DNA from 2 places in the Streptomyces sp. NPDC057287 genome. Region 2 is predicted to be linked to the other one. Evidence: riboswitches for the same ligand, from Rfam matches in the RefSeq annotation. Region 2 holds a riboswitch; the other holds the start of a gene.
The links. Region 2 has a riboswitch for cobalamin ahead of ACFUNE_RS24505 (energy-coupling factor ABC transporter permease). Riboswitches for the same ligand answer to the same signal wherever they lie in the genome.
Positions count from the first base shown of each region.

Region 1: linked by a shared signal. The riboswitch ahead of ACFUNE_RS22840 (FecCD family ABC transporter permease) and the one ahead of ACFUNE_RS24505 (energy-coupling factor ABC transporter permease) in region 2 are both predicted to bind cobalamin.

Region 1 covers NZ_JBHUYV010000011.1:260,132-271,240, forward strand. Annotated here, with positions in the region: gene ACFUNE_RS22825 (cation:proton antiporter) at 1-529, shown strand, start outside; gene ACFUNE_RS22830 (ATP-binding protein) at 596-4,018, opposite strand; gene ACFUNE_RS22835 (transglycosylase SLT domain-containing protein) at 4,568-5,101, shown strand; cobalamin riboswitch at 5,168-5,300, shown strand; gene ACFUNE_RS22840 (FecCD family ABC transporter permease) at 5,398-6,507, shown strand; gene ACFUNE_RS22845 (ABC transporter ATP-binding protein) at 6,507-7,289, shown strand; gene ACFUNE_RS22850 (ABC transporter substrate-binding protein) at 7,304-8,326, shown strand; gene ACFUNE_RS22855 (PucR family transcriptional regulator) at 8,400-9,851, opposite strand; gene ACFUNE_RS22860 (purine-cytosine permease family protein) at 9,954-11,109, shown strand, end outside.
Region 2 covers NZ_JBHUYV010000013.1:68,503-79,611, reverse strand. Annotated here, with positions in the region: gene ACFUNE_RS24525 (amino acid adenylation domain-containing protein) at 1-4,651, shown strand, start outside; gene ACFUNE_RS24520 (energy-coupling factor ABC transporter ATP-binding protein) at 4,682-5,548, opposite strand; gene cbiQ (cobalt ECF transporter T component CbiQ) at 5,545-6,294, opposite strand; gene ACFUNE_RS24510 (energy-coupling factor ABC transporter substrate-binding protein) at 6,301-6,669, opposite strand; gene ACFUNE_RS24505 (energy-coupling factor ABC transporter permease) at 6,669-7,382, opposite strand; cobalamin riboswitch at 7,412-7,618, opposite strand; gene ACFUNE_RS24500 (hypothetical protein) at 7,843-8,394, opposite strand; gene ACFUNE_RS24495 (hydroxyacid dehydrogenase) at 8,506-9,537, opposite strand; gene ACFUNE_RS24490 (carbohydrate ABC transporter permease) at 9,534-10,460, opposite strand; gene ACFUNE_RS24485 (carbohydrate ABC transporter permease) at 10,457-11,109, opposite strand, start outside.

The DNA.
Region 1 (11,109 bases), on a different contig from region 2:
AGTGTTCGGTCTGGACGTACTGCTGGGGGCCTTCGCGGCAGGAGTCCTCACTCGGCTCGTCCTGCACCGTGCCGCGCCCGAGAGCAGTGAAGCGGTCCTGGGCAAGGTGGAGGCGATGGGCTTCGGCTTCCTCGTACCGCTGTTCTACGTGGTCACCGGCATCGAGTTCGACCTGGACGCGCTGCTGCACGACCTGGACGCGCTGCTGGTGGTGCCGCTCTTTCTGCTGCTGTTCCTGCTGGTGCGTGGCGGTCCGGTGTACATGTTCGCCCCGAAGGACCTCACTCGCCCCGACCGGGCCGGTCTGGCACTCTTCTCCTCGACGTGCCTGCCACTGGTCGTCGCGATCACGACCATCGGGGTGGACCATAAACTCCTCGGCTCGAACGAGGCCGCGTCGATGGTCGGCGCGGCGATGCTGTCCGTCCTCGCGCTGCCGCTGTACGCCTCGCGCCTGCGGTCCAAGGCCGGTGGGCAGGGCCGGGCGGCCACCGCCTCGGACGCGGACAGGGAATCCGAGGCCTGGTGACGCTCCCCGCCCTCGGGCACCGGGCTGGGTCCCCGGCCGGATCCCGTCCGCAATCCGTGCCCCGCTTCAGCCGCCCATGAGTCCGCGCGCCGTCCTTGCACGCCGCAGCCCGGCCGGGTAGGGGAGTGCTTCGGCGAGGGCCTCCGCCTGCCGGAGGGCGTTCCGCGCCTCCTCGGGCGAGGACAGCCGGGAGAGGGAGACGGCGAGAGCCACCCGTGCCTCCACCTCGGCGAGGCGCTCACCTGTCCCCTCCGCGCGGGCCGCCTCCGCGAGGGCGAGCCGCCGGGCAGGTTCCGCGCGTCCCGCGAGGAGCTCGGCCCACGCCGCCAGCACGGGGGCGTCGGCCACCGAACCGTCCAGCGCCCGCAGTGCTGCCTGCGGGCGCTTCGCCGCCAGGGCCAGTTCCGCCCGCGCGGTCCGCACCTCGTGCGTGGCCTGCCGGTCCCCGAGCCCGTCGGCCGACGCCCCGGCGCGGTCGAGCAGGACCGCGGCCTCCGCGTCGGCGCCGGTGCGCAGCCGCACGCGTGCCAGCGTCGCCAGGGTGTAGGGCAGGCACCAGGCCTCCTCCCGTTCGGCGCCCTCGACGGCGGCCTCCGCGAGGGCCCGGGCGGCGTCGACCTCCTCCAGCAGCAACCGCAGTTCGGCCAGATTCGCCCGCTCGAACGCGGCGGCCGTCGGATCGCCCGACCGCTCGGCGAGTTCCAGGGCCCGCCGCCCGATGGTGACCGCCGCACGCAGGCGGCCACCGCGCCGGGCGTTCTCCCTCGAGGTCGACAGCACCAGGCCGTGCAGCGTCGGATCGCCGTAGGCCTCGGCGGGTGCGAGCGCGCGTTCTCCCGCCTCGCGTGCCTCGTCGAAGCGGCCCGCGAGCCCGAGGTTGCTTGCCTGCTGGGCGTAGCAGCGGGCCACGAGACCCTGCCCCGGCGCTCCGGGCACCCGTCGCGCTGCGGCGAGAGCCTGCCGGGCGGCCTCGAACCCCTCCGCGTACCGTCCCTGGACACCGCAGATCACGGACAGTGCGAGGAAGTGGTCGGCGACGGGCTCGGGTGCGGTGTCGTCGGCCACCGGGTGGTCGCGCAGGACCTGGAGACCGGCGTCGCGGGCCCCGGTCTTCACCAGGGTCTCGGCCAGGCGGGCTGCCGCGAGCACGGTGTCGTCGTGGTGGCCGCGCCGTACGAACTCGTCGAGTGCCAGCCTCAGCGCGTCGGCAGCCTCCGTGAAGTGGCCCATCCTGCGGAGCACCTGGCTGTGGGCGAGCCGGGCCCGGGCCGCGTCCACGTCCAGGCGGCCCACCAGGTCACGGTAGTAGCGGTCGGCGCTGTCGTTCGCGTAGAGGGCGGCCGCCCGCTCGGCCGCCCTGCGCAGGTACTCGGCGGCCCGCGAGTCGTCGGCGCGGGTGAAGTGGGAGGCGAGCGCGTCGACGGCGTCCGGGCGGCGGCGGAGCACCGCCCTGGCGAAGGCGCCGTGCAGTTCGCGGCGGCGTATCGCGGAGAGCCTGTCGTAACACGTCAGGCGGACGAGGGGGTGACGGAACGCCAGCCCTTCCTCGGGCCGCCCGGAGACCACGACCTGACGCTCCTCGATCAGCGAGGCGGCGACCGCCCGCTCCAGCGCGTCGGCGGCGGCCGGCCCGTGGACCGCGGGGTGGAGCCCTTGGGCGGCGACATCGAGCAGCTCCGAGAGCGCGGCCTCGCCTCCGGCGACGGACAGCGCCTCGACGATGCGCCGGGTGTCCTGATCGAGTCTGCCGAGCCGCTCACCCACCAGTTGGCGCACCCCGTCCGACGCCAGAGCGGCGGGGAGGCCGTCACCCAGACCGCGGGCCAGCTCCACGGCGTACAGCGGATTGCCGAGGGAGAGTTCCCAGACACGGCGCATCCGCCTGTCGGGAACGGGAGCGGGAGCAGGCGCGGGCGGGGCACCGGGGCCCTCGCCCGCCGTGTCGGGGCCGGGAGCCGTCCGTGTCGCGTCACGTACGACCGCCAGACACGCGTCCCGGTCGAGCGGCCCCACCCTCTCCCGTGCGGCGAGTCCCTGGCGCAGCATCGACGCGAGCCCGGTCCTTCGCGGGTCACCGTCGGGCAGCTCCTCCTCCCGGCAGGTGACGAGGAACCTCAGCCGTACGCCGGTGTCGGCCGCCCGCCGGGCCAGGTGGCTCAGGAGCTGGTACGAGCCCGCGTCGGCGGCGTGCAGATCGTCGAGGACGATCAGTACGGGACGGGCGGCCGCGAGTTCGGCGAGCAGGGCGGACGTCACGCGGAAGAGCCGGTCCCGTTCCTCCTCCGGACTGCGTCCACCGCCCTCACGAACCTGGCCCAGGGACGGCAGGAACGAGGCGAGTTCGGGATACTCCGCGCCCACCCGCGCCCTCTGTGCGGCGTCCCGTTCGGCGAGCCACGTGTCGAGCGCCTCGGCGAACACCCCGTAGGGCGTGTGCCCCTCCTCGTCGTGTCCGGCGCCCCACAGCACGGCCGTGCCGGTGGCGGCGGCCCGCCGGGCCGCCTCGCCCACCAGCCGGGTCTTCCCCACGCCCACCTCACCGGTGAGCAGCCGGACCGGCGGCCCCTCCTGCGAGAGAAGGCGGCCGAGGGCCGCGTCGCGGCCGTGCAGGGGTGCCGCGGCGGGGGCCCGCAGCAGCGCGGGGAGCGACGGCGCGGAAGGAACGGGCGCGGGCGCGGGCGCGGGTTCGAGCGCGTCCCGGTGCAGGCGCTCCGTCTCGGGGCCCGGCCGGACACCGAACTCCTGGTCGAGCAGCCGTCGGCACGCGTGGTACTGCCTCACCGCACGCCGCCGCAGGCCCTGGCGCAGGAACGCGTCCATGAGGATGCGGTGGGCCAGCTCCTCGGCGGGATTCGCTCCGAGGACCTGTTCGGCGACGGCCGCCGCCTCCTGCACCGCCCCGGCCTCCAGGTGCGCCGAGGCGAGTCCGAGCAGGAGTTCCTCCCGGAGTGCCGCCAGCTGCCCCCGGCGTGCCTCGGCCCATGGCGCGTAGCGGTCCTCGGGCAGCAGCTCGCCGGTGAACCGCCCCAGGGCTCCGGCGAGTTCCCGTGCACCACCCGAGGCCAGGGAGGACCGCCCCGCCGCTTCCGCCTCGTCAGCGTCGATCCACACGGTCGCCGGGTCGAGCAGCAGCATCGATCCCTCGGAGGCCAGGTACGAGGACGTGGCACGGGGGGCGAGCTCGGGTTCCAGCGCCCGGCGCGCGGCGTGCAGTGCCACCCGCAGACTGCCGGCCGCGGCCTGAGGATCGGCGTCCGGCCAGCAGACGTCCATGGCCTGCTCGCGGTGGAGCCGGTGGCCGGGCGACACGGCGAGCAGCTTCACCAGGTCCTGGGCGCTCGGCCGCGGCCATCGCCCGGCGGGAGCGGGGCCGTCGTCACGGGTGGCCCGGAATCCCCCGAAAAGATGCAGGCGCAGCAGCGGCGGGGCGGGTTCGGGCCGGTGGGGCGGCTGCTGCGCGTTCATCAGGGCGTCACTGTAACCGAGCACTCCCGGGCTCCCCCGGGCGAGTGGCCGGGGGAGCGGACGCGTTCGGCAGCCCTGGCTTTCAGGAGGGCTCGAGCGCCGTTCGTGCCGGTCAGGTCTCCAGTCGTCATGGCGGTCGGCAGCACGTTGCTCCTGCTGCCCGGGTCGTACGTGGCCACCTCGTGGCGGACCTGTCGGCGCGGCCCGGATCGTCGGCGCCCAGGGCGTGGATCCGGCCTCCGCGGGGCCCTCGGTTGTGAGCCGACCCATAGGGCGCAGATCACATACGGGGCGCGGTAGTAGGCGCCGGGGAGCGGGCCCGCCGTCCTTGAGCGCCCCGGCCGGTCCGCCGGCGCTCTTCTACGGGGGCGCGTAGTAACAGCGACCGTTGCCAGCGCTCCGGTGTGCCGCTAACCATGGTGGAAGCCCGGGGAAGCCGACACCGCGAACCGGCCGAGCGCAGCTTGTTTCCGTATCTGCGGATCCTGCCGCGTACGTCCGTTCCGTCGTCGCCCCTGTGGCTGTCCTGTCGTCATCGCAAGGAGTCTTTCCATTCGTACGTCCGCTCAGCCCATGACCTCCACCGCCCGTGTCGCCCGCGTCCGCAGGCTCTCGGTTTCCGGACTCTGCGCCGCCGGAGCCGCAGCAGCGGCCCTGACCCTCGCTCCGTCCCCCGCGCACGCCGCCGAGCCGGCGTCGCACAGCGTGGCAGCGGCCGGGGTCTCGGCAGCGGGAGTGTCCGCTCAGGCCGACGCAGTCGCGAAGAAGGCCGGCAAGGTGTCCGACGCCGACAAGCTGGACCACTGGATCCGCAAGTCCCTCAAGATCATGAAGGCCGAGGGGATCCCGGGTACCTACGAGGGCCTGCACCGAAACATCATGCGTGAGTCGGGCGGCGACCCGGACGCGGCCAACGGCTGGGACGTCAACGCGCAGAACGGGACGCCGTCCAAGGGCCTCCTCCAGGTGATCCAGCCGACGTTCGAGGCCTTCCACGTCGACGGCACCTCCAAGGACCTGACCGACCCGATCGCCAACATCACCGCGGCGGCCAACTACGCCGCCGACAAGTACGGCTCCATCGACAACGTCGACTCCGCCTACTGACCAGCCCGACCACACGGCACGGCCACGCCCTCCAGGGGCGTGGCCGTGCCTCGTCGCGTCCCGCACTCCGAGCACCCGTTAAGCTGCATGCGTCCCGCAGGGGAAGTCCGGTCGAAGTCCGGCGCTGACCCGCAACGGTAGGCGGAGCCCTCTTGGGGTTCCGTAAGCCCGATCACCTGCGGTGGTGAAAGCTCCTGGAATCGCCGTGGACTGCGAGAGGCGCTGCATCGGGCGCCCGCGTCCGGGGCTGCTCCTGTTGACGTGGGTGCACGGCCCGATGCGAAAGCGACCGGCCCGTGGCCACATCCCTGGATCGCATACCTGACGCCTCGTCACGCACGGCCCGCAGGGCTGCCGGCCCGCTGCCGCCCGGCCGCGTGCCCCTGCCGATCCTCCTCGTCGTCCTGTGTGCCGCGCTTCCCGTCTCGCTCGTCTGCGGAGCGGGGCTGGGAGCTTCCGGGCTCACCTGGGGCGAGGTCCTCCGCTGTCTCTGGGCAGGTCTCACCGGCGGGCCCATCGCACCGGACCAGGTGTCGGCGTACACCATCGTCTGGGAGCTGCGCCTTCCCCGGGCCGTTCTGGCGGCGGTCGTCGGGGCGGGACTGTCGGCCATCGGCGTCGCAGTCCAGGCAATGGTGCGCAACGCGCTCGCCGACCCGTTCGTGCTGGGGATCTCCTCGGGTGCCGCCGTCGGGGCCAACGCCGTCCTCATCTTCGGGGCGTTCGCGTCTCTGGGCATGTGGGCGCTCTCCACAGCGGCGTTCCTCTCCGCTCTCCTCGCCATGACACTCGTGTACACGATCGCCCGCACCCCTCGTGGGCTGACCCCGGTGCGGCTCGTCCTCACGGGCACCGCGATGTACTACGGCTTCTCGGCCGTCACCACGTTCATGGTGTTCGCGGCCGAACGCGGAGAGGCGGCCCGCTCCGCGATGATGTGGCTGCTCGGCAGCCTGAGCGGTGCCAACTGGGCCTCGGTGCCGATCGCCGCCGGAGCCGTGTTCGGCGGCATCGCCCACCTGGTCTGGTCGGGGCGCCGTCTGAACGCGCTCGCGATGGGCGACGAGACCGCCGCCGCCCTGGGGGTGGACGCGGGGCGGCTGCGCAAGGAGCTCTTCCTCGTATCCGCAGCCGTCACGGGTGCGGTCGTCGCGGTGAGCGGAGCGATCGGATTCGTCGGCCTGATGGTCCCGCACGCCGTACGGATGCTGGTCGGCGCCGATCACCGCCGGCTGCTGGCCGTCGCCCCACTCGCGGGTGCCGTCCTGCTGATCTGGGTGGACATCCTGTCGCGCGTGGTCCTCGCCCCGGCCGAGCTGCCGGTGGGTGTGCTGACAGCGGTCATCGGCGTGCCGTGCTTCGTCCTGCTCATGCGTCGCCGCACCTACTCCTTCGGAGGCATGTGATGAGGATCGACATCGACGCGCTGACGGTCGAGATCGCGGGCGCCCGCCTGGTGGACGAGGTCACACTGGGTGCGGCCGACGGGCAGCTCGTCGGTCTGGTCGGGCCCAACGGCAGCGGGAAGTCCACGCTGCTGCGCTGTGTCTACCGGGCCCTGCGCCCCACGGCCGGTGCGATACGGCTCGGCGGCGAGGAACTGCACTCCATGAGCGCCCGCGAAGGGGCCCGACGGCTGGCAGCCCTCCCGCAGGAAGCGGTGGCGGAGTTCGACTTCACCGTCGCGGAGATCGTGGCCATGGGGCGGCTGCCGCACCAGGGCGCGGTCGCGCGCGCCGACGCCGAGGACCGCCGCCTCTGCGAGGAGGCGCTCCAGGGGGTCGGCGCGGGTCACCTCGCCGGCCGGGGCTTCCTCACCCTCTCCGGGGGCGAGAGGCAGCGGGTCCTGATCGCCCGCGCGCTGGCCCAGCAGCCCCGGATCCTGGTTCTGGACGAGCCCACCAACCACCTGGACATCGCCCATCAGCTGGAGGTCCTCGCGCTCGTGCGCCGCAGCGGGCTGACCGTGCTCACCGCCCTCCACGATCTCAACCTCGCCGCCCTCCACTGCGATCTCCTCCATGTCATCGACGGCGGCCGGATCGTCGCCTCGGGCGCTCCGCACGACGTACTGACCACCGGACTGCTGGCGGACGTCTTCGGCGTGCGTGCCCACCGCGTGGCGCACCCGGAGACCGGCGCGCTCCAGCTGATCTTCGATCTCCCCCCTGCCCGCCCCACCTCCTGAGGAGCCCCACCACCATGCCGACGTACATACGGCCCGCCGTGTTCGCCCTCGCCACCGCCCTGGCCCTCACCGGATGCGGTGCGGAGGTGAGCGGGCCGGCCGACGCGAAGAACACCGCGCGGAGGGCGGACAGCCACTACCCCGTGACGGTCGAGAACTGTGGTGAGAAGAAGACGTACGACAAGGCTCCGCAGCGCGTGGTCACGAACGACGTGGGCATCACCGAGATCATGTTCGCCCTCGGGCTCGAGGACCACATGGCCGGCTATGTGATGCCCGACGACAAGGGCGACCTCTCCGCCGTGCCCTGGAAGGACGCCTATCAGAAGACCGAGTGGCTCTCGAAGGACAGGATCAACAAGGAGCTGGTCCTCGACGCGGGGGCCGATCTCGTCTTCGCGGGCTGGAACTACGGATTCAGCGAGGGGGAGGGTTTCACCCCCGCCGAGCTGAGCCGCGTGGGGGTCGACTCCTACCTCCTCAGCGAGTCGTGCCGCAACGGTCAGGGGAAGGCCCGTGGAGTGATGTCGCCCCTCGACGCGCTCTACACGGACCTCGCCAACCTGGGCAAGGTGTTCGACGTCGAGGACCGGGCCGAGGCACTCACGGAGTCGTTCCGGAAGCAGATCGCCGAAGCGCAGGCGAAGGCACCCAAGGGCAAGGACCGCCCGCGCGTCTTCCTCTACGACGACGGGAAGGACAAGCCGCTCACCTCGGGTGCGTACGCCGGGCCGCACGACATCATCACCAAGGCCGGCGGCGACCACATCATGAAGGACCTCGAGGACAGCTGGACGACGGTCGGATGGGAGACGGTGGTCGACCGTGACCCGGAGGTGATCGTGATCAACAACTACGGAGACACCACCGCCGATCAGAAGCGGAAGTTCCTGATGTCCTACAAGCCGCTCGCGAACGTCTCCGCGATCCGCAACAACCGGATCGTCGTCCTCGACTACGTGGACCTCGTGGAGAGCCCCCGCAACCCCGCGGCCGTCAGCTCGCTCGCCGGGGAACTGAGGAACCTCGGCTCCTGAACCGGCCCGCGCGGTGCCGGACCTCCGCCACCGGTCCACGCGGGTACGGGGAGAGAGGTCCGTCACCGCCCCCTCAGTCGGTGAGGCCCAGCGCGCCCGCCGCCTGGATCGCCAGCCAGACCTCGGCGAGGGCACCCGTCGACGTCAGATCGCGCCGGGCGAGCGTGCCGAAGCGACGGAGCCGGTAGGCCAGGGTGTTCGGGTGGATGTGGAGCGCCGCCGCGGCCGTCTCGGTCCGGCGGTCGCGCTCCATCCAGGTGCGGGCGGAGACCAGCAGGTGCGAGTCGTGGGCCTCGTCGTACCGCAGGACCTCGCCGAGCACGTGCTCGACGAGCGCGCTCAGCACAGCGGGGTCGTCGGGCAGCCACCGTCCCGTCGCGTCCGCGCCGTACCGGACGACCGGGCGGCCCGACTCCACGGCCTTCGAGACCGCCCAGAGCGCCTCGCGCTCCGCGACCTTCAGCGCGACACCCGGCAGGAAGGGGCGGCTCATCCCGGCTGCCACGGCCGGCAGCCCGCCGACGGCCTCCGCCAGCTCCGGCGCACCCAGGACGTAGCGGTCCTCGCCCCAGGTCAGCAGCAGGTGGGGGTGATCCTCCAGGCAGCGCAGCAGCGCCTCGTCCGTGGCGTGGCGGACCACCAGGAGCACGGCCTCACCCTCGATCGAGTGCCGGGCCAGCCGACGGCGGGCCGCCTCCGGATCGAGCACCTCCTGAAGCAGCTCGGCCAGCGTCTCCGCGCCCTCGCGCCGCAGCACCTCGCGCTCGTTGCGTACCATCGCCAGCCGCAGGGCCGCCACGGTGGCGATGTGCTGGACTACGGCGAGCCCCGCGGGCTGGGCGCCCTGACGCTCGTACGCGACGAGGAAGCCGGCCGGGCCGCCCGGCGCCGGCACCGGGAGCACGAATCCGCCGGGCACCGTGGGCGGGGCGTCGACGGAAGCGGGCAGGACAGCGGGGTCCGGTGTGGGGACGCCCGGCAGGAGGGGCCGGCCCTGCGGTGTGCAGAGGTAGACGTCGTAGCCCGACAGTCCTTCGAGCCTGCGCAGCAGCGCCGGGGTGTCGAGGTCCTCGGCGACCAGCCAGCGCAAGGAGCCGAAGACCTGGAGCTGCGCCCCCAGCCGGTGCCGGGCGTCCTCCTGGACCGAGGCGGCGACCTCCTGCGAGACAGCGATGAAGGGGACGGCGAGCGGGACTTCGAGCACGGGGAAGCCCCGTTCCTCGGCCGCCTCGAAGAACGCGTCGTGCAGCGGCGGCATGTGCAGCTGCGCCGAGAGCGCGAGGCCCGATACGCCCGCGTCGTCCAGCCGCTCCAGATAGGCGCGCTGACCGGCCGCGGTGCGGGGCACCGCCAGGCCGGCCGTCATGATCACCTCGGCACCCAGCAGCCAGGGCGTCGGATCGGCGAGCTCACTGGCGTGCGCCCACGACACGGATCGGCCCAAGCCGCTGCTGCCGGCCTTCACCGAGAGCTGGAGTGCCGGGAAGGAGAGCAGATCCTCGACCGTGAGTTTGTTGCTGGCCACAGAAAGGAGCGTACATCTTTGTGCTGGACACAATTGTCGCTGATCATCCAGGGCCACAGACTGCTGGGACGCCCCTACGCATGAACGGAAGGTGGAGCGTCCGTGACGACCTCGATCACCGAAATCGAGACCTACGGTGTCGAGCGGATCCCGGACGCGGACCGCACGGCCCGCCCGATCGATCTGTTCCGCCTCGCCTTCGGCGGCGCCAACACCTTCGCGACCTGTGTGCTCGGCGCGTTCCCGATCCTCTTCGGCCTCTCCTTCTGGCAGGGACTCGCGGCGACCCTCCTCGGGCTCGTCGCGGGCGCCCTGCTGCTGGCCCCGATGGCGCTCTTCGGCCCGGCCAACGGCACGAACAACGCCGTATCCTCCTCCGCGCACCTCGGCGTGCACGGCCGGGTCGTCGGCTCGTTCCTCTCGCTGCTCACCGCCGTCGCGTTCTTCTCGATCTCGGTGTGGTCCTCGGGCGACGCGCTCGTCGGCGGCGCGCACCGGCTCGTCGACGTCCCCGAGTCCGACCTCAGCTACGGCATCGCCTACGCGGTCTTCGCCGGCCTCGTGCTCGTAGTCTGCGTCTACGGCTTCCGTTTCATGCTGCTGGTCAACAAGATCGCGGTGCTCGCCGCCTCCGCCCTCTTCGTGCTCGGGGCCTTCGCCTTCGCGGGCGACTTCGACCCCGGTTACGCGGGAGCCTTCGCCTCGACCGCCGACCCGCTGTTCTGGCCGTCCTTCATCGGCGCCGCGCTGATCGTGCTCTCCAACCCGGTCTCCTTCGGCGCCTTCCTCGGCGACTGGTCCCGCTACATCCCGGCCGGGGCCCCGCGCCGCCGGGTCATGGGGGCCGCGTTCCTCGCCCAGATCGCCACCCTGCTGCCGTTCCTCTTCGGGCTGGCCACGGCATCGATCATCGCGTCGAAGGCCGCGAAGTACGTCGATCCGGCAGCCCCCAACTACGTGGGCGGACTGCTGGCGATCTCGCCCGGCTGGTACTTCCTGCCGCTCTGCCTCATCGCCCTGATCGGCGGCCTCTCCACCGGCACGACAGCCCTGTACGGTACGGGCCTCGACTTCTCCAGCGTCTTCACGCGCTTCAGCCGTGTCCAGGCCACCTTCTTCATCGGCGTCCTGTCCATCGCGTTCATCTTCGTCGGCCGCTTCGCGCTCAACCTCGCTCAGTCCATCTCCACCTTCGCGACGCTGATCATCACCTGCACCGCGCCGTGGATGATCGTGATGGCCCTGGGCTACGTCACCC
Region 2 (11,109 bases):
GCCGCCGCGCGACGCGCACGAGGAGATCCTCGCCGGGCTGTTCGCGGAGGTGCTCGGTGTGGCCCGCGTCGGGATCGACGACAGCTTCTTCGCACTCGGTGGCCACTCCCTCACCGCCACCCGGCTGGCCGGCCGCGTCCGCACTGCCCTGGGCACCGAGACCGAGATCCGCACCCTCTTCGAGAACCCCACCGTCGCGACACTGGCCGTCGCGCTGCGGGACGCGGACCGTACCGCCCGCCCCGCACTCGTCCCGCAGGAACGCCCCGCCGAGCTCCCGCTGTCGTACGCCCAGCAGCGGCTTTGGTTCCTCCACCGGCTCGAAGGGCCGTCCGCCACGTACAACATCCCCTTCGTCGTGCGCCTGGAGGGACCGCTCGATCCGGACGCCCTGCGCCGTGCACTCCACGACGTCGTCGTACGGCACGCCGCCCTGCGCACCGTCTTCCCGGAGCGGGAGGGCGGGCCGGTCCAGCACATCACCGCCCCGGACGACGTCAGCCTCCCCTTCACCGTCGAGTCCGTCGGCGAGGACGGCCTCGCCGGCCGGATCGGAGAGGCCGCGACCGCGCCGATCGACATCGAGCACCGCCTCCCGGTCGAGGCGACCCTGCTGCGCCTGTCCGACGAGGTGCACGTCCTGGCCCTCGTGATCCACCACATCGCCGCCGACGGCTCGTCACTGGCACCCCTCGCCCACGACCTCGGCGTCGCCTACCGTGCCCGTGCCCGCGCCGAGGCACCCGTGTGGGCCGGCCCGTCCGTCGACTACGCCGACCACACCCTCTGGCAGCGCCGGCTGCTGGGCGACGAGCACGACCCGGAGAGCCTCGTGGCGCGGCAGCTCGCCCACTGGAGGAAGGCGCTGGACGGGCTGCCGCAGATGGTCGACCTGCCGTGGGACCGGCAGCGCCCGGCCGTGCCCCGGCACCTGGGTGCCACCCACGACTTCTCCCTCGACGGCGGCACCGCCCGGCAGATCGCCGCCCTCGCCCGCACCGGAGGCTGCAGCGTCTTCATGGTGCTCCAGGCGGCGCTGTCGCTCCTGCTCTCCCGCCACGGTGCCGGTGACGACATCCCCCTGGGCACGGCTGTCGCCGGACGCACCGACGAAGCAGCCTCGGACATCGTCGGCCTCTTCGTGAACACGCTCGTGCTCCGCACGGACCTGACGGGCGACCCGACGTTCCTCGAACTCCTCGACAGAGTCAAGGAGTTCGACCTCTCCGCATACGCGCATCAGGACGTCCCCTTCGAGCGCCTGGTGGAGCTGCTCAACCCCGCGCGCTCGCAGAACCACCATCCGCTCTTCCAGACGATGCTCATCCTCCAGAACCACGCCCCCGCGGCTCCCCTGGACCTCCCCGGCCTCACCGCCGGCGGCGTGCCGCTCGACCCCGGGGTCAGCAAGTTCGACCTGTCGTTCACCTTCACCGAGACGTACGACGAGAGCGGCGCGCCCACCGGCATGCGGGCCGCCGTCGACTACGCGACGGAACTCTTCGACGCCGCCACGGTCCGCGCCCTCGCCGACAGGCTCGTCCTGCTCCTCGACGCGGTCACAGCCGACCCCGGCCGCCCGCTGCGCTCCTACGACGTCCTCACCGCCGGCGAGCGCACACTCCTCGCCGCCCGGGGGACCGGACCCGTCGAGGACCTGCCCGCCGCGACGGTCCCCGCGCTCTTCGAGGCATGGGCGCGGCGGACCCCGGACGCCCCCGCCGTCCGTGACGCCGCCACGACACTCACCTACGCCGAACTCGACGCCCGCGCCGACGTGCTCGCCCACCACCTCACGGCGCTGGGCATCGGCCCCGAGGACCGGGTGGCCGTGGCCCTGCCCCGCACGCACGACCTGGTCGTGACCCTCCTCGGCGTGCTCAAGGCCGGGGCGGCGTACGTGCCGCTCGACCCCGACTACCCGGCCCGGCGCCTGTCCTACATGCTCGACGACGCCCGGCCGCGCCTGCTGCTGACCACCCCCACGGTCCACCCCCGCCTGCCCGCGTCCGCGGTGCCGTACCTGCACGTCGGAGACCTGGGGGCCGCCCCGGCGTCCGTGCGGACCCGTCCCGCCCCGGTGCCGCGCCCCGCGAACCCGGCGTACGTCATCTACACGTCGGGCTCCACCGGCCGGCCCAAGGGAGTCGTGGTCACCCACCAGGGCGCCGGTGCGATGGCCAGGACCCAGATCGAGCGGCTGCGCGTCGCCCCCGGCAGCCGGGTGCTGCACATGGCCTCCGTCAGCTTCGACGCGGCCTTCTGGGAACTGTGCATGGGGCTGCTCTCCGGGGCCTGCCTGGTGATCGACGAACGGGACGCCCTCCTGCCGGGGCCCGCCCTCGCGACCCTGATCCAGGAACGGGGCATCACCCACCTCACGCTGCCGCCCGCCGTCCTCGCGGTGATGCCGCCCGCCTCCCTGCCCGCCGGGACGACCGTGGTCCTCGCCGGGGAGGCGTGCTCGCCCGCCCTGGTCCACGACTGGGCGCGGGACCGGTTCCTGGTCAACGCCTACGGCCCCACGGAGACCACCGTCTGCGCCACCATGAGCGGCTTCCAGCACGAGGACGGGCTGCTCGCCCCCGACCGCAGCGTGCCGATCGGAGTCCCCGTCAACGGCACCCGGGTCCATGTCCTGGACGACCGGATGGCCCCCGTGCCGCCCGGTGTCGTCGGCGAGCTGTACGTGTCGGGCGAGGGGGTGGCCCGCGGCTACCACGGCCGTGCCGCCCTGACCGCGTCCCGCTTCGTGGCCGACCCCTTCGACCGTACGGGGGGACGCATGTACCGCACGGGTGACCTGGTGCGGTGGACGGCCGACGGGGAGCTCGTCTACGTCTCCCGCGTCGACGACCAGGTCAAACTCCGTGGCTTCCGCATCGAACTCGGTGAGATCGAGACCGCGCTGACCGACCTGCCCGGTGTCGCTGCGGCCTGCGCCGTCGTCCGGGAGGACCGGCCCGGGGACCGCCGCCTGGTCGCGTACACGGTGCCCGCGGACGGCTCGGCAGGCCCCGGCGAGACCGAACTGCTCTCCCACCTCGCCACGGTCCTGCCCGGCCACATGGTCCCCGCGGCCTGCGTACGTCTCGACGCCCTGCCCCTCACCCCCAACGGCAAGACGGACCGGCGGGCCCTGCCCGCGCCCGACCGGGGCGCACGGCCGGGGGGCCGGGCGCCCCGCACCGCCCGCCAGCGGGCCCTGTGCGAGGTGTTCGCCCGGACGCTCGGCGTGCCCGAGGTAGGAGTCACGGACGACTTCTTCGCCCTCGGCGGGCACTCGCTGCTCGCGGTGACCCTGGCCCGGCGCATCGACGAACGCTGCGGCCGACGCCTCAGCCTCCGGGCCCTGTTCTCGGCGCCGACCGTCGAAGGAGTCGACCGCCTCCTGGGGCACACCGCCGGGGAGGACGACCAGGAGCAGACCGAAGGACCCGACCTCGCGGCCGAGGTGAGGCTGCCAGCGGACATCACGGGTACCGGCCGCCCCGGTGCCGCTCCGGAGCCCCTCACCTCCCGCCGAGTCCTCCGCCCGGGCACCCGGCCGTTCCTGACCGGCGCCTCGGGCTTCCTCGGCGCCTTCCTCCTGCGCGACCTCATCGAGACCACCGACGGCCCGGTCGACTGCCTCGTACGGGCCGGGGACGAACGGCGCGCGGCACACCGGCTGCGGGCCAACCTGGAGCACTACGGCCTGTGGCGCCCCCGGTACGCCGAGCTGGTCCACCCCGTCCCCGGCGACCTCGCCGCCCCGGGCCTGGGCCTCTCGCCGGAGGACCGGTCCGCCCTGGTCCGCCGCCTCGGCCCCGTCCTGCACAACGGCGCCCACGTCAACTTCGCCGCCGGGTACGACGATCTGCGCGCCCCCAACGTGGCCGGCACCGAGGAACTGCTGCGCCTGCTCGCCGACTCCGCCTCACCCGGGATGCACTACGTCTCGACCACCAGCGTCTACGCCCCCGTGGGCGGCTCCGGGAACCTCACCGTCACGGAGTCGAGCCCGACGGGCCCGGCGTCCGGTCTGCCGGACGGGTACGCACAGAGCAAGTGGGTCGCCGAGGGCCTGGTCGGTCTGGCCCGCGAACGCGGGCTGCCGGTGACCGTCCACCGCCCCGGCCGCATCAGCGGCGACACCGTCACCGGTGCCTGCCAGGACCGGGACCTGCTCTGGCAGCTCATCAAGGGGTGCCTCCAGGCGGGAGCGGTGCCCGACCTGCCGTACGGGACGACGGACTGGGTGCCCGTGGACCACGTCAGCGCCTCGGTCGTCGCGCTCGCCCTGACAGGCCGGGACGGAGCGGAGACCTACCACCTCACCAACCCGGACGCGCCCGGGCTGGACCGCGTCTTCGAGGTGGCGGCCCGTCTCGGGCACGACCTGCGCACGGTCCCTGCCGAGCAGTGGCAGGCCCTCGTCGCGGGACAGCACGACAACGCGGCGCAACTGTTCCTCGGCGACGACGAGGGGCGGACCCGGCACGACACGCAGGACCGCCGCCGCTTCGACTCCAGCCGGACGGCCGGGGCCACGGCTGCCCTGGGGCTGCATCTGCCACCGCTCACCGACGAGGTGCTGACCCGCTACCTGACGTACTTCCATGGAACAGGGTTCCTGCCGGCCCCGCACGGGGCCCCGGCCAGGCGGTAGCTGCGCACGGCGGGGCCTCGGGCCCCGCCGTCAGCCCCCCGACGGGGCCCGGTCGGCGGCGGCCGGCGGGACGAAGTCCGCCGCGAGCTGCTCCGGGGTGCGGGGGCCCACCGCGGTCGCGTCCAGCAGGCCCTGTGCACGAAGCAGTTCAGCGGTCACGATGCCCCAGGGCAGTCGAAGCCCCGCCTCCCGCAGGAGATCTGTCCGGGCCAGCGTCGTGGGGGCGGGCCCGGCGCGGACACCGGCCGGGGTGAGGAGCGCGACGTCGTCGGCCCACCGCAGAGCCAGGTCGACATCGTGGGTGGCCATCACGACGGTGGTGCCACTGCCGCGGAGGGCGCCGAGGGTGGCGAGCAGCCGCTCCTGACCGTCCGGATCGAGCCCGGCGGTCGGCTCGTCGAGGATCAGCACACGGGGCCGCATCGCCACCGCGCCCGCGATGGCGGTCCTTTTGCGCTGCCCGTAGGAGAGGAGGTGGGTGGGCCGGTCGGCCAGGGCGGTGATGTCCAGGGCGGCCAGCGCCTCGTCCACCCGGACCCGCACCTCCGCGTCGGGCAGGCCGAGGTTGAGCGGCCCGAACGACACGTCCTGGGACACGGACGCGGCGAACAACTGGTCGTCGGGGTCCTGCACCACCAGCTGGACCGTCGTGCGCAGCCGGGTCAGTCCTTTGCGGTCGTACGTGACGGGGCGGCCCTCCACGGTCAACTGGCCTGCCGCGGGGCGCAGTCCACCGCTGAGCAGCCGCATCAGTGTGGTCTTTCCACTGCCGTTCCTGCCGAGCAGGGCGAGCGCGCGCCCTTCGCGCGCCTCGAAGTCGAGGCCGCTGAGCACGGTGGGGCCGTCCTCGTAGGCGAAGGACGCGCCCCGCAGGGCGAGCAGCACGGAATCGCTCATGACAGCAGCCTTTCCAGGACGAGGGTCAGGACGACGAGGGCCACGAGCAACACCGCGCTCGCGGCCGTGAAACGGGCGGAGACGCGGGCCTCGGGCACCAGGACACGCAGGGTGCCGTCGTAGCCGCGACCGGCCAGCCCCGACTGGAGCCGCGCCGCGCGGTCGAAGGCCCTGACGAACGCGGTGGCCCCGAGCCCCGCCAGGGACCGCCAGGCCGCCGCCCGGGTGGTGTGGCCGAGCCGGGCCGCCTGGGCCTCCCGGATCCTGCGCATCGAGTCGAGGAGCAGGAAACTCATGCGGTAGGTCACCAGGGCGACGTCCACCACCGGGGCGGGGACCCCCGCCTTGACCAGGCGCGGCAGCAGGTCGGACATCGGCGTGGTGAAGGCGAACAGCAGGACACCGAGTGACGCGGCCGAGGTGCGCAGGAGCAGCTCCCCTGCACGGACCGGCCCTCCACCGGCCAGGGCGACGAGCCCGTCCGGCCCGCCGACCTGTACGAGGAGTGTGGCCGCGCCGGTGACACAGAAACCCAGAGGCACCCGGTAGGCCCGCCACAGCTGGCGGGCGGGCACGCCGGCCGGGCCCAGGAGTACGGATACGGCTGTGACGAGGACCAGGGCGGCGCCGGGCCACGGCGGAAGCGAGATCGCCAGCACCGTCAGTCCCAGCCCGAGCACGGCCTTGTCCACGGGATGGCGGCGGCGCCAGCGACTGCTGTGCGCCGCCGCGTCGATCGGCAGCATGTGGACTCAGGTCCTCCGGGCCGCGGACTCCTCGGAGCGTTCGGGGGCGCCCGCGCCGTCCTGCGGCGCCGTCGCGCGCAGTTCGCCCTGACGACGCCCGCGCCGCAGGCCGAAGTAGTACGCGAGGACCCCCGCGCCCAGCGCGGCCTGGAGGGCGAACAGCGCCGACTCGATCTCGCCGGACGGGGGTTCGTACAGCGGGGAGAACCAGGGCTCGTAGTCGGGATCGATCTCGGTGATGGCCGTCTCCGCCTGCGCGTCGGCGCCCGCGAACGGCTCCTTCTCGTCGTCGCCGAGCCCGAGGGCCAGCGGCAGTACGGCCAGTGCGGCCACGACGAGGAGGAGAAGGGCGTTGATCTTGGTGTTCCTGTTCATCAGGCCACCGCTCCTGTCTTCTCGTCGGCCTCGGCGCGGGCCTGCTGCTTGCCGGCGAGGAACATGCCGAGCCTGGTCAGATCACCCTTGCTGGACTGGACGAGGAGCCGCATCACCAGCACGGTCAGGAGCCCCTCGCTCACCGCGAGCGGGATCTGGGTGACCGCGAAGATGGAGCCGAACTTTCCGAGCGCCCCCAGGAACCCGGTGCCCGGGTCGGGGAAGGCGAGCGCCAGCTGGACGCTGGTGACGCAGTAGGTGGACAGGTCGGCGACGAACGCCGCGAAGAACACCGCCACCATCAGCGGCACGGTGTAACGGCGCAGCAGCTTGAAGACCGCGTACCCGGCCCAGGGCCCGACGATCGCCATGGAGAAGACGTTGGCGCCGAGCGTGGTCAGACCGCCGTGCGCGAGCAGCAGCGCCTGGAACAGCAGGGTGATGGTGCCCAGCACCGCCATGATCGGCGGGCGGAACAGGATCGCCCCCAGCCCCGTACCCGTGGGATGGGAGCAACTTCCGGTGACGGAGGGTATTTTCAGGGCGGACAGGACGAACGTGAAGGCCCCGGAGGCCCCCAGGAGCAGCGTGCTCTCCGGGTTCTCCCTGACCTCACGTGTGAGTGACCGGACTCCGTGGACGACGAACGGCGCGGACGCGACACCCCAGGCGATCGCGTGCGCCGGAGGCAGAAATCCCTCGGCAATGTGCATGGCTCAGCAGACCCTCTCCAGCACCTCGTGGATGGTTGAAGTGCCCTGGCCGGTCTCCTGGCTGACGGGTGACACCGCCCGAACTCCGCCTTCCCGGGTCACAAGGACCCAGTGGCTGCCCGCGAGGGCTGGAGCCGGACTTCCCGATCACAGTGGCGAGGGCCGCACCGGCATCACACCGGATTTCCCGTTCACCAAGGCGTGGCGACAGTAGTGCCAGGTGGGGGGCGATGACAAGCAGGCCCACCCCGCCCGCAGCCGCGGGATCCCCACGGCCGTGACCTGCCTGTACGGGGCAGCCGTACGGCGGGCGCGGCGGGACGGAGCGGCCCCTGCCCGCCCCTGGCCCGGCCCGCGCCCGCCGGAAGCCCCGCACCGGCGCCGGCCGCCGGGTTCCGCCGGCGGGGACACGGCTCCGGCGGTGTGGACAAACTCACCTTCCACTTGACGGTGGACGCCGTCAGCCGACGTGCCGTCGCCCCAGCAGCCGGGCCTGCTCCTTCTTCAGCACGGAGAACTCCCGGCGCGCGTAGTCGGCGAGCTCCTGGCCGGGGAACCAAACCACCGAGAGGTGCTGGTCGTACGTCCCCCGGTCCCAGCGCGCGGCCGTTACCTCGTAGCCCGAGACATGCGCGCACAGGTCCAGGAGAAGGGGCGGCATCTGCGGGTCCCTCAGCAGGTCCGCGTGGTGGATGACGAGGTCGCGCATCGCCCGGATGTTCGGCAGGAAGACTGTGGTCATCCACAGACGCCACTCCTCGAGTTCCTCCTCCGAGGGCGGCGTCCCGTGATCGAAGGGCGACCTCCCGTCTGGGCGTGCATGGCGCTCCGCGAACGCGGCGAAGGTCCGGCCGCTGGCCTCGGTGAGGGAGAACAACGGGCCGTAGAAGTCGCTCAACTGGCGATTCACCCGGGCGAGGCGCTCCTGACGCTGCGACAGGCGCAGGCTGTTGAGGTAGGTGACGAGGTAGCCGACGAACGCCAGCCCGACGGTGACGATCACAGCGGTCATGAGGGGCGATGGTAGCGACCGGGGCGACTCTCCGGCAGTGGCCCCGGCCGACCGGCCGGGCACACGGGAGAGCCCGACCGTGCGGCGGTCCGGCCCACGCGCCCCGCCGGCTCACGCCGTGTGCGTCAGCGTCTCCCCCCGGACGGGATCGGCGTAGGGCAGGCTGTTCCCGTACCTCTCCAGCTCGTCCAGCGCGGCGTGCGTCATGCGGGCGAGCTCGTTGCCGAGCGAACCCGCGATGTGCGGGGTGAGCAGGACGTTCGGAAGGTCGTAGAGCGGTGACTCCGCGGGCAGGACCTCCGGTTCGGTCACGTCGAGCACCGCGTCGAGCCGGCCCGACACCAGCTCGTCCGTCAGCGCTGCCGTGTCCACCAGAGAGCCCCGGGCCGTGTTGATGAGCGTGGCGCCGTCCGGGAGCAGCGCGAGCCGTCTCCGGTCGAAGAGATGCCGGGTTTTGGGCAGCTCCGGCGCGTGGATGGTCACTACATCGCTGGAGCGGGCCAGTTCGTCGAGCGACACCGATCGCGCGCCCAGCGCAGTCGCCCCGGCCTCGTCCACGTACGGGTCGTACAGCAGCACCCGCAGGTCGAAGGGGCGAAGCAGCTCGATCACCCGCCGCCCGATGCGGGACGCCCCGACGACCCCGACCGTGCGGCGGTAGTTGCCGCCGCCGCCGATGACGTCGATGGCATTCGTCCGGGCGCGCCGCCGGCCGTACTCACGCCGTGCGGCCAGAACCCGTTTGCCGGCGAAGAGGACCGCCGCCACGGTGTACTCGGCGACCGGCAGCGCGTTCGCCCCCGCGGCGGACGCGACGGTCAGATTCCGCTCCCAGCAGGCATCGGTGATGTGATGCTTCACCGAACCGGCGGCGTGGACGACGGTGCGCAGGCGCGGGAGCAGCTCCAGCACCTCGGCGGTGAGCGGCGGGCACCCCCAGCCGGTGAGCAGCACCTCGGCCTCGCCGAGCGCACCGGCCACGGCCGGGTCGCCGAAGTCGTCGACCACGAGCGAGGGATCGGTGTCGGCGACCGCGACCAGCCGGGCGAGGGACTCCTGGTCGAAGAGCGCGTCCCGGACCGACGGTTCCATGGCGAGAACCGTGCGGGGCCGGTGGGGGGCGGTGCGGGACGAGGACGTCATTTGACGGCTCCTGCGGTGAGGCCCGAGCGCCAGAAGCGCTGCAGCGATACGAAGGCGACGGCGAGCGGGACGACGGACACCAGCGAACCGGTGATGACGAACGAGTAGAGCTGCGGCTCCTGGGGGAGCGTGGCGTTCCAGTTGAACAGGCCGAGGCCGACGGGGTAGAGCGCCGAGTCGTTCAGCATCACCAGAGGCAGGAAGAAGTTGTTCCAGCTGCCGGTGAACGAGAAGAGGAAGACCGTGACGAAGGCGGGTGAGAGCATCGGCAGGGCGACGGAGCGGAAGGCGCGCAGTTCGCTCGCGCCGTCGATCCGGGCCGCCTCCAGCGTCTCGCCGGGGACGTGGCTCTCCGCGAAGACGCGTGCAAGGTACACGCCGAAGGGATTCACGAGGCCGGGGATCAGCACCGACCAGTACGAGTTGACGAGCCCGACTTCGGACGCCATCAGGTACATGGGCAGGGAGATGACCGTGTGCGGGACGAGGATGCCGAGGAGCACCAGCCCGTAGAGCTTCTCCTTGCCCCACCAGTCGTACGTGTGGAAGGCGTAGCCGGCGAGCAGCGAGATGAGGGTGGAGGCGAGCGCGCCCACCACCGAATACAGCATGCTGTTGGCGAGCCAGCGCCCGAAGACGCCGTCCTGGTAGGTGAACAGGTCGGCGAGGTTCGTCAGGAGGTTGAAGTCGGCGAGCTCGAAGCCGGGGCTCGCGAACAGGTCTCCGTTGCTCTTCGTCGCGTTGACCAGCAGCCAGCTCAACGGCATCAGCGTGTAGACGGCGACGATGCCGAGCAGGGTGGTGACGACGGCCTTCGACGACCAGGACGGCATGGTGGTCCGGGATGTCCGGGTGGGGTCGGGGCGTTCGGGGGACGAGGTGGGCGGCAGGGTGCGCGGGTGCGTCGCGGTGGCCACGGTCATGCCTCCTTCCAGCGGTTGCCCAGCTTGGTGATCACGAAGGAGAGGCCGGCTCCGAGCAGTGCCAGCAGCAGCGACGCGGCGGCGGCCAGGCCGTAGTCGTGCTCGGTGAAGGCGGCCCGGTAGATGTACATCACCGGACTCCAGTCCTGGGAGACGGCGGACGACCGGCTGCGCAGGACCTCCGGCTCGTTGAAGAGCTGGATGGCGCCGACCGCGGTGAAGAGCATGGTCAGGACGACGGAGGAACGGATCATCGGCAGCTTCACGGACAGAGCGGTGCGCAGCTGGCCCGCCCCGTCGACGACGGCGGCCTCCAGGGTCTCCTTCGGGACCGCCTGCAGCGCCGCGTAGAAGATCACCATGTTGTAGCCGATCCACTGCCAGGCGGCGGCGTTGGCCATCGAGAAGACCACTCCGTCCGGGCCGAGGAAGTCCCACTCCACGCCGAGCGTGCGCAGGAGGTCGATCACCGGGCTGAGCCCCGGTGTGTAGAGGAACCCCCAGATGATCGCGGCGATCAGACCGGGCACGGCGTGGGGGAGGAAGTACGCCAGCTGGAAGAACTTCTTCGCCCTGGCCATCGCCGAGTCCACGAGCAGGGCCAGGGCCAGGGCGCCGCCGACCATCACGGGGATGTAGATCAGGCAGT